DNA from 4 places in the Anaerocolumna sp. AGMB13020 genome. Region 2 is predicted to be linked to each of the others. Evidence: predicted binding sites of a transcription regulator. Region 2 holds the regulator's gene; each other region holds the start of a gene.

Evidence for each region. The regulator NrdR, encoded in region 2, represses ribonucleotide reductase genes. The targets are predictions, from matches to a motif close to CACAANATNTTGTG.
Region 1: the regulator NrdR is predicted to act here: its motif matches at 1,011-1,024, upstream of nrdJ (ribonucleoside-triphosphate reductase, adenosylcobalamin-dependent).
Region 3: the regulator NrdR is predicted to act here: its motif matches at 1,517-1,530, upstream of R2R35_RS16205 (ribonucleoside-diphosphate reductase subunit alpha).
Region 4: the regulator NrdR is predicted to act here: its motif matches at 1,431-1,444, upstream of nrdD (anaerobic ribonucleoside-triphosphate reductase).

Annotation. Positions count from the first base shown of each region.
Region 1 is NZ_CP136910.1:2,626,076-2,629,292, reverse strand. Features, by position in the region: gene rpoC (DNA-directed RNA polymerase subunit beta') at 1-666, shown strand, start outside; gene nrdJ (ribonucleoside-triphosphate reductase, adenosylcobalamin-dependent) at 1,125-3,217, shown strand, end outside.
Region 2 is NZ_CP136910.1:5,348,708-5,351,924, reverse strand. Features, by position in the region: gene R2R35_RS22455 (YifB family Mg chelatase-like AAA ATPase) at 1-1,272, opposite strand, end outside; gene nrdR (transcriptional regulator NrdR) at 1,452-1,913, opposite strand; gene R2R35_RS22445 (YlmC/YmxH family sporulation protein) at 2,097-2,360, shown strand; gene R2R35_RS22440 (ComEC/Rec2 family competence protein) at 2,368-3,217, opposite strand, start outside.
Region 3 is NZ_CP136910.1:3,913,576-3,916,792, forward strand. Features, by position in the region: gene R2R35_RS16195 (cysteine ABC transporter substrate-binding protein) at 1-332, shown strand, start outside; gene R2R35_RS16200 (NAD-dependent epimerase/dehydratase family protein) at 575-1,435, shown strand; gene R2R35_RS16205 (ribonucleoside-diphosphate reductase subunit alpha) at 1,561-3,217, shown strand, end outside.
Region 4 is NZ_CP136910.1:3,093,940-3,097,156, forward strand. Features, by position in the region: gene nrdD (anaerobic ribonucleoside-triphosphate reductase) at 1-1,301, opposite strand, end outside; gene R2R35_RS12600 (ABC-F family ATP-binding cassette domain-containing protein) at 1,702-3,217, shown strand, end outside.

The sequences.
Region 1 (3,217 bases), 2.7 Mb from region 2:
GGTAGCGTTAACCCTCATGATATCTTAAAGATCAAAGGCGTTCGTGCCGTACAGGATTATATGATTCAGGAAGTACAGCGCGTTTACCGTTTACAGGGCGTTGAAATCAACGATAAGCATATCGAGGTCATCGTACGTCAGATGCTTAAGAAAATCCGTATTGAAAACAGCGGAGATTCTGAATTCTTACCAGGTAAGCTGATTGATATTCTGGAATTCGATGATGCCAATGAGATATTGGAAGAAAAGGGACTCACCATTGCAGACGGAAAGCAGGTAATGCTTGGTATTACAAAAGCCTCCCTGGCAACAAACTCCTTCCTTTCAGCAGCATCCTTCCAGGAAACCACGAAGGTATTAACAGAAGCTGCTATTAACGGAAAGGTCGATCCACTAATCGGATTAAAAGAGAACGTTATTATCGGTAAGTTAATACCTGCCGGTACTGGTATGAAAAGATACCGTTCTGTTAAGCTTGACAGCGATATGGAAGAAGAGTTAATTCTTTCTGAAGATTTTGAGGATGATGATTATCAGAGCTTCAATTATTCAGAGGATGCCATGGATGATGATTTAGACAGCATTGAGTTGGATGAATTTGAAGACGAGGATTTATCCGATGAAGATTTTGATGATGCTGATTTCGAGGATGATTCCGACAAATAAGGAATACAAAAAATAATATAACGAAAGCCTCCAAAGAATGATTCTTTGGAGGCTTTTTTGCTGTGTGCTGGATCAGGAGCTGATAGGGTGCGGTACCTAACAATATAATCAAAACAGTACAGGAGCATTTTACAAAGCTTTTGCGCTGTTTTAATATTTATGACATATGGTTATATATTATAATTTAGTGCTATTGTGAGTCTTATCCATTTACTGGGATTAAGTATTTAGTACTGGGAGGCTGCAAGATACGTCGGTGGTAAGGAAAAAGAGAAAAAAATTGAATGAGAATATTTCTTTTTTGGCGGCATTGACATATATGTGGTATAGTTATATAATTTATATACTATATATAGTACCTACATAAAAATACGACCTTTGGAAAAACTAAACATTTATGAAGTGTTTACACTGTAAAGAGTGTGAACTACTGATCTGGAAAGCAGGGAATGGAAAACATGAATGAATTACAAATAGAAGATTTGTTGACAGAAGAGTTTTTGTCGGAATACCATAAGAAAGATAATCCAATGACAGGAATCGGTGAGTTTGTTTATCTGCGAACTTACGCCAGATACGTGGAAGAGAAAGGCCGTAGGGAGAACTGGTTTGAGACCGTCTACCGTACAGTACAGTATAATGTTATGCTAGGCATAGAATATAAAGTAAAGCATGGTATCCGGGTAGATGTGACAGAAGAGAGAAAAGAGGCAGAAAGTTTTTTTGATCATCTTTTTTCCCTGAGAACCTTTCCTTCCGGCAGAACTCTTTATATGGGAGGAACAGAAATAGTGAAGGAGTATCCGCTCTCCAACTATAATTGCTGCTTTACTACCATAGATCAGCTTAAAGATTATACGGATGTATTTTACCTGCTGATGTTAGGCTGTGGAGTTGGAGTTCGAATTGAGAAAAAAGCAGCGGATTCTATGCCAGAGGTGCGAAAGGTCCAGTTACTTGGAAAATACGAAGAAGGGCTTTATAACCAGCTGACGAAGGAAGAACGGGAGAATACACTCCTTTCTATTGAGGCAAACACAGCAGTTTTGTTTATTGGTGACAGTAAAGAAGGCTGGTGCAAGGGACTGGAACTATATTTTGATCTTATCAGCCTTGAAGAGTATGAGAACATTCATAACATAATCATTGATTACAGCTATGTAAGACCGGAGGGCGAACGACTTAAACGTTTTGGCGGAAGAGCTTCAGGACATAAATCCTTAAAGAGAATGTTTGAGAAAATCAATAAAGTAATGGTTGAATCAGGTGAGGGGTTAAGAACAATCGATCTTTTGGATATTGCAACTATTATTAGTGAGAATGTGGTATCCGGTGGAGTTAGAAGAAGTGCAATGATGGTAATCTGTGAAGAGGATGATACAGAGGTTATCGAAGCGAAAAGGAATCTATACAAAGTAATAGACGGTCAATGGATTGAAGACACAAAGATTTCTCATCGAAAAATGAGCAATAATTCAGTTTTATATAACCGTATTCCCGGGAAAGAAGAAATAAAAGCGATGCTTGATTCGATTCGTATTAACGGTGAACCGGGTTTTCTGAATAACCGGGAAGCAATTCGACGGAAAGAAACTTTTCTGGGTTGTAATCCCTGTGGTGAAATCCTTCTGCGTTCCAAGCAGTGCTGTAATTTATCCACCAACAATCTGGTAGCTTTTGTAAAGGAGGATAATACCCTTGATATGAAAGGGCTGCTAGAGGTAATCAGGTTATCAGCAAGGGTTACCTTACGAATGACACTGGTTGATGTCGAACTTCCGGAATGGAATAAGGTCATGCAGGAGGATCGTATTGTAGGGGTATCCTTAACGGGAATGATGGATATGATGAATCGTACCGGTATGGATTACAATGAATTAAGAAAATTGCTGGAAACATTAAAGAAAGCGGTTCATGAAGAAGGAGAACGTTATTGCAGGGAACTTGGGATAGAAAAACCTCAGCTGATGACAACCATCAAGCCGGAAGGAACTCTATCCAATCTGCCAGGGGTAAGTTCTGGGGTGCATTATGCCCATGCCCCTTATTATATCAGGAGAGTCCGTGTTTCAAAAACAGACCCTTTATATAAGATGATCGAACTTCTGGGGTGTTATCCGGTCTATAACGAAGTGGGGCAGACAGATGAGAACTGTACTGTCAAGGTGATTGAATTTCCGATGAAATCACCGGAAGGAAAGACGAAGTATCAGGTGGGTGCCATAGAGCAGCTTAACCTTTATAAACTTACCATGGAAGCCTGGACGGATCATAATACCAGTATTACGGTTCATGTAAGAGAAGAGGAATGGGAGGAGGTGGCAGAATGGCTTTCTGCTAACTTTGACAGTGTTGTAGGAATTACCTTTCTTCCCTTGCTGGAAGAGACATATCCGCTTCTTCCTTATGAAACCATTACAAAAGAAGACTACGATAGACGCGTCAGCTTAAGCAGACCAATAGATTATTCTTTATTAAAAGCATTAGAGAATGCGGAAGAAAGCGAACTTCTGGAGGAGGACTGTGAAACCGGAGCCTGCCCGGTCAGATA
Region 2 (3,217 bases):
CTCCGTCTGGGCCAGTCTCCCTTTCATAACTCTCTCCCTAATCGCAGCAGAGGTTTCTCTTCCTCCCTTCTTATTCAAATCCTTATAATCTGACTGGGGTACTTCTATGCTAATATCGATTCGGTCCAAAAGCGGGCGGCTTATTTTGCCCAGATAATTTCTTACCTGTGACAAGGAGCAATGGCATTTATTCCTGTCAGGGTAATAACCGCAATTGCACGGATTCATAGCTGTACAAAGCATGAGATTAGCCGGATAACGAAAGGTACCGTTTAGTCGAGTAATTGTTATTTCATTTTCCTCCAGGGGCTGTCTGAGAATTTCGATGGTCTTTCGGTTAAATTCAGGGAATTCATCTAAAAACAGAACCCCCATATGAGCCAGACTTATCTCTCCTGGCATCGGGAATCTTCCTCCTCCGGTTAATGCAGTGGTGGTAATTGTATGATGAGGAGAACGAAAAGGGCGGTTAAGAATCAAAGACTGATTATTATCTAATAATCCTGAGACACTATATATTTTAGAAATTTCAAGACTTTCTTCGAAGGAAAGTTCAGGAAGAATGGAGGGAATTCTTCTGGCAAGCATTGTCTTACCGGAACCAGGTGGTCCGATTAAAAGAATATTGTGCATACCACAGGCAGCAATTTCAATTGCCCTTTTTGCCAGCTCCTGTCCAACGATATCAGAAAAGTCAATTTGCGTATCTTCCCTGCTAGGTTTTAAATCCTCTGCCTGTAAGCAACACGGAGCAAGATGCAGGTTTCCGCTTAGGAATTCTGCAACCTGCGTCAAGGAATCCACACCATATACTTCAATTCCCTTAACTACCGCACCTTCTCTTACATTACAGGAGGGTACAATACATCTTTTAAAACCCTGCTCGTATGCCATATACACTATCGGCAGGACTCCGTTTACCTTTTTTACTTCACCATTCAAACTTAGTTCACCTATAAACAGGGTATCTTTAAGACTTTCTTCCAGAAGCAGTCCAAGGGCTGCAAGAACGGATATGGCAATGGGCAGGTCAAATGCCGTCCCCTCCTTGCGCATATCAGCCGGTGACAGATTAATGGTTATTCGTTTCGCCGGCAAACGGTAACCTGAATTTTTTAATGAAATGCGAACCCTTTCCCTGGCTTCTCTGACCTCGGAACCAAGATATCCTACAAGGTCGAAAACCGGCAGTCCATCACTGATATCAGCTTCTACGGTAATTCTTCTGCTATCAATACCCAAAACCGTTCCGCTGTATACTTTACTAAACATATTGCTCCTTTCCCTTTCTCTCCGGGGGCAGAAGCATCATCCATGATGATTATAGCAAAAAAGCAGAATTCTGGCAATCATTACCTCACATTAAAAACAGCAGATAGCATATGAGTATATTACAGGCGCTATCTGCTGTTATACGCTTCCTTTATCAGAATCTGTGCATTCGATGGAGTTTACCCTTGTTTCGCATCTAATATCTTCTTAAGTTCATCCACAAAAGTATTTACATCCTTAAATTCACGATAAACGGAAGCAAATCTGACATAAGCCACTGCATCAAGGTCCTTAAGCTTGTCCATAAGAATTTCACCGATAACAGAGCTCTTAATTTCTTTTTCTTCCATATTAAATATGGTATTCTCCACTTCATCTACCAGTGCTTTCATCTGGTCAACAGAAATGGGTCTTTTATGGCAGGAACGAAAAACACCTGCTTCAATTTTCGACCTGTCATAAGGCTCACGATTATTGTCCTTCTTTATGACTACCAAAGGAATAGTCTCTACTTTTTCGTAAGTAGTAAAACGCTTTGAGCATTCATCACATTGACGTCTTCTTCGAATGGAACTTCCATCGTCTGCCGGTCTTGAGTCAATAACTCTTGTATTCTCATCTCCGCAAAATGGACATCTCATAATTTGTACCTTATCCTTCCCTCTAACATCTTTAAGTTGATTATATTGAAAGATATTCAATCGGTCAAGATATTTTAATGCTACTTTTTTCATATATTAAGATAGATAGTTTTTCTGATGCCTGTCTGTAACCCGCTATAACTATTCCACCTAAATGTACTGACTATTGAAAAAGGAGGCCCTATGAGACTGTGTGATTTAAAACAGAAAGAAGTAATCAACTGCAGAGACGGAGAAAGACTGGGATTTGTCTGCGACTTGGAATTCGATGTCAATACCGGCATTATCACGCATATTATCGTACCGGGTCCCTGTAAAATCTGGGGTTTCTTAGGAAGAGACCAGGAATATGTAATAAATTATAACTGTATCAAGCAGATTGGTACCGATGTTATTCTTGTTGATATTGATGCCGAAAAAGTACTGATAAAATCAGCTTATATTTAGAGGCTTCTTAAGGCTTGCAGATACTGCAGGCTTCATAACCCTCCGCTTTTGCTTCTTCCATTAATATAGCTTTACCGTTATCCTTTATGTACTGGCAGCCTTTTTTATGATATTTCGTTCCTTTATTCGTTACATATACGTATTTCTCAGATTTCTTATCAGATGAATTTTCCAGATTGCCTGTTAAATTGTCAATGCTCTCTTCAAACGATGATTCAGTGGTTTGCTTTGGGTTAGTACCTTCTGTCTTAACTGAAAGATTTTCACCATCACTATTTATTACAACGGTACCCATTATGTCCGTTCGATACACCTGCACATCCTCATCCTCGAGATTGGCCAGTGTAATACCGGAAGGATGACCATAGGAATTATCTTTCCCAACAGAAATTACAGCATAAACAGGATCTACCGCTCTAAGGAATGCAAGACTGCTGCTGGTTAAAGAGCCATGATGTCCGACTTTTAAAACATCTGTCTCCAGATCGCGGCCTTTCGATAACAGATCCTCCTCTGCTTCTTCTTCCATGTCACCGGTAAACAGAAAAGAATTCTTACCATTGGTCAGTTTAATTACCAAAGAGTAATTATTGATATTTTCACCATAATCCTTTCCGAAAGGTGTTAGAAACTCAAACAAAGAGCCACCAAGGTGATAGGAGTCACCTGCTTTGGGATAGACCTTGGTTATTTTCCTTTTGTCCACCAGATGGATTAAATTATTGTAGGTTTCTGTATCATACTTTTGATTACCAAGAAATATTACGTCTGCACTAAACTCTTTTATAACCTCTGCCATCCCGCCGATATGGTCACTATGAGGATGTGTACAGATAATATATTTTAGAGATTTTATA
Region 3 (3,217 bases), 1.4 Mb from region 2:
AATTATTGAAATTCGATCAATACAGTGAAGCCTATGGTGCATTATTAGATGGCAGAGGTGATGCCTTTACCACAGATAATACAGAAGTACTTGCATGGGCTCTTGAGAACAAAGGTTACACCGTAGGTATAGAATCTCTTGGTAATCTGGATACGATTGCACCTGCCGTACAAAAAGGCAACACAGAGCTTTTAAACTGGTTAAATGAAGAAATCAAAACCCTTGGAACAGAGAATTTCTTTCACAAGGCTTATGACGAAACTTTAGCGCCGGTTTATGGTGACGCAGCAGATCCTGACAGTCTTGTTGTTGAAGGCGGAGTAATCGAATAAGCAACCTTTGTATGAGAAAATTATTCGTATTGAAGGTGCTTGGTAGAATGAAGGATATACTAATATGATTTTTTATTACTGCCGCAAGCTGGTTTACGATCAGCTTGCGGCAGTTTTTAATACGGTATCCGTTCCTGAACCCAGAAACTTAAGATAGCAACCAATGAAATAAACTGGACAAGTATTTAGAAGAACCTTAAAATAGGAACAGAAGAATTAAAAATAATACAGGGAGGTTTCTGATGAAGATATTGGTATTAGGCGGAACCAGGTTTTTTGGTATTCACCTGGTGAAGGATTTACTTGAAAAAGGACATGAGGTTACCATTGCCACAAGAGGAAAAATGCCGGATCCTTTCGGTGAAAGGGTAAACAGACTGAAAGTAGACCGGACAGATAAAAGAGCAATGAAGGATACCTTTAATGGAAAAGTGTACGATATGGTCTATGATGATATAGCTTATAGCTCCAATGATGTGAAATGTGCACTGGAGAATATCCGCTGCAGCCGTTATATCCTGGTGTCTACCATATCTGTTTATGACAGCTTTCATAAGGATATCAAAGAAGAGGAATTTGACCCTTATAAGGGAGAAATCATATGGTGTAACAGAGAAGACTTCACTTATAATATTATAAAGCAGCAGGCAGAGAAAGCGCTGTTTCAGGAGTATAAAGACCAGCCCTCCATAGCAGTACGCTTACCTCTGGTAATTGGGAAAGATGATTATACCGAGAGGCTCTTATTCTATGTGGAGCATGTGAAGAAGGATATCCCAATGTATATTGATAACCTGGAGGAGGAGCTGGTATTCATACATTCTATTGAGGCAGGGAAGTTTCTGTCTTTTCTCAGCGAAACGAATTATACAGGAATTCTTAATGCCAGCAGTCAGGGAACGCTTACTTTAAAAGAAATCATTACTTATGTGGAAGAAAAGACTGGTAAAACTGCACACCTTTCAAAAGAAGGTGAAGCAGCACCTTATAACGGTGCTGGAAATTACAGTATTCTTACTGAGCGGGCAGAAAAGCTTGGGTATTCTTTTACGAAGCTTAGAGATTTTGTATTTGATATTTTGGATTATTACATTGCATTGTAAAATTTCAGATAGGGCAAAATGCCAGTAGCCAAATTAAAAAAAGTGGTATACAATAGATGTAGTTATGATAATTATTACTATTACTATATATTGTATAAATTTATTTCTTTAGGAGGTTAGTGCCCATGGATATCATGATAAAAAAACGTAACGGAAATCTGGAGCCGTTATATGTAGAAAAGACCAAGAAGATGGTAGCTTATGCCTGCCAGGATCTTGCCGGCTGTGATCCGGCTGAGCTGGAGATGGACTCCAATATTCAGTTCAGAGATGGTATGAGCACAAAGGAAATACAAAAGATCTTGATTCAGACAGCCATTGAAAAGACCATACAGACCACCAGAGATTCCTTTGGCAATGAAATCAAGAAGACGAATATAGACTGGCAGTATGCAGCTGCGAGACTTTTGATGTCGGATCTCTATAAAGAAGCTGCTATTAACAGAGGTTATGAGCATTTCGGTTACGGAGATTTTTATGAGCTGGTAGAAAAACTGACAGCGCTAAAATACTATGGCACTTATCTTAGCGAAGAGTACAGCAAAGAAGAAATCATGGAGCTGGGTAATTACATAAAGCCTGAAAGAGACCTTCTATTTAATTACGAAGGCATGAAACTTCTGGCTGACAGATATCTCATACAAGGTTTTGACAAAGAGGTGTACGAACTTCCGCAGGAACGTTTTATGATAATTGCCATGCATCTGGCTATTCCAGAAAAGAAAGAGAAAGCCCGGTATGCAAAAAAATTCTATGATATCCTGAGTGAACTTAAGATGACTGTTGCAACACCTACCCTTGCCGCAGCAGGAACACCTTTTCACCAACTGAGCAGCTGCTTCATCTCTGTGGTAGGGGATAATTTATGGTCCATCTATGATGTAAATTCAAAGTTTGCCAGTGTTTCCAAGCACGGCGGGGCACTTGGAATATATATGGGGAAGGTCAGAGCCCTGAACAGTGAAATCAGGGGATATAAGAATACCTCCGGCGGAGTGGTTCCCTGGATAAGGCTATATAATGATACTGCAGTTGCAGTAGACCAATTAGGCAGAAGAAAAGGAGGAGCTTCTGTTACCCTTGATATCTGGCATCAGGACCTGTATGAATTCCTGGATCTTAAGACCAATAACGGCGATGACAGAAGAAAAGCCCATGATGTATTTCCGGCTTTAAGTATACCGGATCTGTTCATGAAGAGATTAGAAGAAAGAGGGGAATGGTCTTTATTTGATCCCTATGAAGTTCATAAGATAATGGGCTTTTATTTGGAGGACTGCTATGATGAAGAAGAAGGCGGAGAATTTACGAGACGTTACCTTGCCTGCGAGGAGAACAGTGCTATAAAGAGGACAACAGTATCCACTCTGGATATCATGAAGAAGGTCATGAAATCCGCCGTAGAAACGGGAACTCCTTTTATCTTCTACAGAGATACGGTTAACAGAGCCAATCCCAACAAACATGCAGGAATGATATATGCCTCCAATCTATGCCATGAGATAGCCCAGAACATGAGTGAATCCATGCTCTTTGAGGAAACGATTCAGGAGAACAAGGGGGAGATGGAGGTATCCGTTAAGATTAAGGCAGGTGATATGGTTACCTGTAACTTAAATTCCGTGAATTTAGGACGTGTTGACAGAGAAGATTTAAAGAATATTATTCCATTGCAGATTCGCATGTTGGACAATGTTATCACTTTAAACCAGTCTCCGGTTTCAGAGGCCAGAATAACGAGTGACAAGTACCGTGCCATCGGCCTTGGAACCAGCGGCTATC
Region 4 (3,217 bases), 2.3 Mb from region 2:
TGATTTGCTTTGGCAAGAATCATAGGCAGGTGAAGACTTACCGCTCCAATGTTAAAACGTCCGGTGAAAACCGGTGTGTCCTCTTCATTAGCCGGATTCATACCGCCTTCCCTATACCAGGGAGAGAGAAAGGCTCTGCAGCCCATGGGACTGATGATTTCGCCGTACTTTTTATAAACACTTGGAACATAACCTTCTCCGGTAAGACTTAACCAGTCTGGGTACATGGTCTTGCTGGAACACAGGATGCCAGCCTCAAATACCTCTTCCAGTTCACAGCCTTCTCCATGAAGATTCTTATCATATAAGAAGACTATTTTAGGGAATAACACAGGTTTCTTGCACTCTTTCTTACCCTGGCCTTTTCTTCTTACGTCTAAAAGGGCGATGGAGGCCATTTTAGCAAACCGGCCTCTTCCGGTACCGGCTGAAACCGTTATGAAAGGATAGTCCCCGCGGCTAGATGCAACGGTGTTAAATTTGTACTCCCAACCCTGAAAGCCCTGTTCAAAATCCAGCTTTACATCCTTAAGTGCTTCTGCGGAGGCTTTCTCTTCGGGAATGCCAAGTTCCAGATACTTTTCAAAGAGTATCTTATAGGATTTTTCCGCGTAAGGCTCTAACAGCAGGTCAACACTTGGTACGGTAAAACCGCCGTACTGCTGGCTGGCAGCACTGAGTACGATATCTCCTATAACATCAAAGGCAACATTTAGAGTCTTTGGCTCATTATACCAAAGGTTACCCATCTCAAATCCGCCCTCCAATACATGTTTCACATCAAAAAGGCAGCAGTTCATGGTATCTCTTCGTGCAGACATATCATGGATATAGATATAGCCGTCTCTGGCAGCTTGTAATTCTTCTGTCGTTAAAAAGAATTTTTGATAAAGCTCCTTATTCAACTGGTTGAAGATAAGACTTCTCTTTGTAGAGACCAGTGCGCTGTCGGTGTTGCTGTTTTCCTTATCACCGATATACATGATGGACTGGCTTTTCTTATATACCTCATCCAGCATATGTACGAAATCCTGTTTGTAATTACGGTAATCCCTATAGCTCTTTGCAACCAGCGGATTCGTTTGCTCCAGTGCACTTTCAACGATATTGTGCATCTCACTTATGTAAATTTCTTCTCTGTCCATATGAAAGACTTTACTTTCAACAAACTGACAGATGAAATTATGCTCATCCTCCGTAAAACGTATCAAAGCACGTTGAGCGGATTTGTCCACTGCGTTAATAACCTTTTGCACATTGAATTCTTCTTTGGTGTTATCCTTTTTTACTACTTTTATCATTTGACGCCACAACCTTCTTTGCTTAATTTTTCCTAGGTAATTACTGACTCCTTACCTATTTATAACGCGGGTAATTTCCAGCTGCATCCTAGATAATCGCCCATATTGTGTAGTATTATAACACATACACACAATATATTGTATATAGAAAATGAATAAAAATTATCAAGGATTATCGTTAAATTTTCTATGAAGGTAATTTCTCCTAGTTCATAATAGGTGTGAAAAGAAACTTTTTTAAAGAGGAAGGCCTATCGTCCATATGAATTAATACTTTCCAATTTTGTAGGTTTATGTTATCCTTTTATAGCAAAGAATGAAAAGATGGCTTTTGTAATGAAAGCAACCACCCGGTGCAGTGAAGAGCGGCACCTGGTCAGGAATTAAAGGAGTCAATACGATGAATCTGCTTAACGTAGAGAAAATGAGCAAAAGCTTTACAGATAAAGTACTGTTTGACAAGGTTTCCTTAGGTATAAATGAAGGAGACAAGATTGGAATTATCGGTATAAACGGCACCGGCAAATCAACCTTACTCAGAATAATCGCAGGACTGGAAGAGGCAGATGAAGGTGGCGTGGTTAAGGGGAAAAATATACGGATAGAATTCCTGCCTCAGATCCCCGAATTTGATGAGAATCTGAATATCCTGGAAAATGTAATAAAAGGCAAAAAAGCCAGGGAGGAATACAGAGACCTGGAAGGGGAAGCAAGGGCGATGCTGCTTAAGCTGTCCATAACGGATGTTACAGGCAGTACAGCGACCCTATCCGGCGGTCAGAAAAAGAGAGTTGCCTTAGTCAGGACCCTGCTGACACCTGCTGAAATACTTATATTGGACGAGCCTACCAATCACTTGGACGATGCCATGGCAGAGTGGCTTGAGGATTATTTAAAGAAATACCAGGGAGCTTTTCTAATGGTAACCCATGACAGATATTTTCTCGATAAGGTTACGAACAAGATCGTTGAGATTGATAAGGGGGCATTATATACGTATACTGCCAACTACACCAAATTTCTTGAGTTAAAGGCTGCCAGAGAGGATATGGAGGCAGCAACGGAACGGAAGAAAAAGAGCCTGTACCGCATGGATCTGGAATGGATGATGAGAGGTGCCAGAGCCCGTTCCACCAAGCAGAAAGCCCATATTATGCGCTTTGAGGAACTTAAGAACCGAAAGGTAATAGAAGAAGACAAAGCAGTAGAGATCAATGCCTTATCTTCAAGACTCGGAAAAAAGACCATAGAAATAAACGGTATCAGCAAAGCCTATGGCGATAAAATACTGTTTAAGGACTTCAGCTATATTATGTTAAGAGGAGATCGTCTTGGCATTGTAGGTCCTAACGGCAGCGGCAAATCCACCTTGCTAAAATGCATAACAGATAACCTGAAGCCGGATGAAGGCACTATCGATAAGGGAGAGACTGTCAAGATCGGATATTTTTCACAGGAAAATGAATATATGGATCAAAACCTTAAGGTGATTGACTATATCAGAAATGTGGCAGAATATATTGAGACAGCCGATGGAACAACTACTGCCTCGCAGATGCTGGAGAGATTCTTATTTGATGGAAGTTTGCAATACTCACTGATATCCAAATTATCCGGAGGAGAGAGAAGAAGGCTGTACCTGTTAAAGGTTCTCATGGAAGCGCCTAATGTACTGATACTGGATGAGCCTACCAATGATTTGGATATCACAACCCTGACTATTTTGGAAGATTACCTGGATACTTATGACGGAATCGTACTTGCTGTATCCCATGACAGGTATTTTCTGGACCGGATGGCAGACCGTATTTTTGCCCTTGAGCCGGACGGTGTGATTAAGCAGTATGAAGGCGGTTTTACGGACTATAAGGAGAAAATCAAGGAAGACAAGGCTCTCGCTGAGAATGCAGCACCTG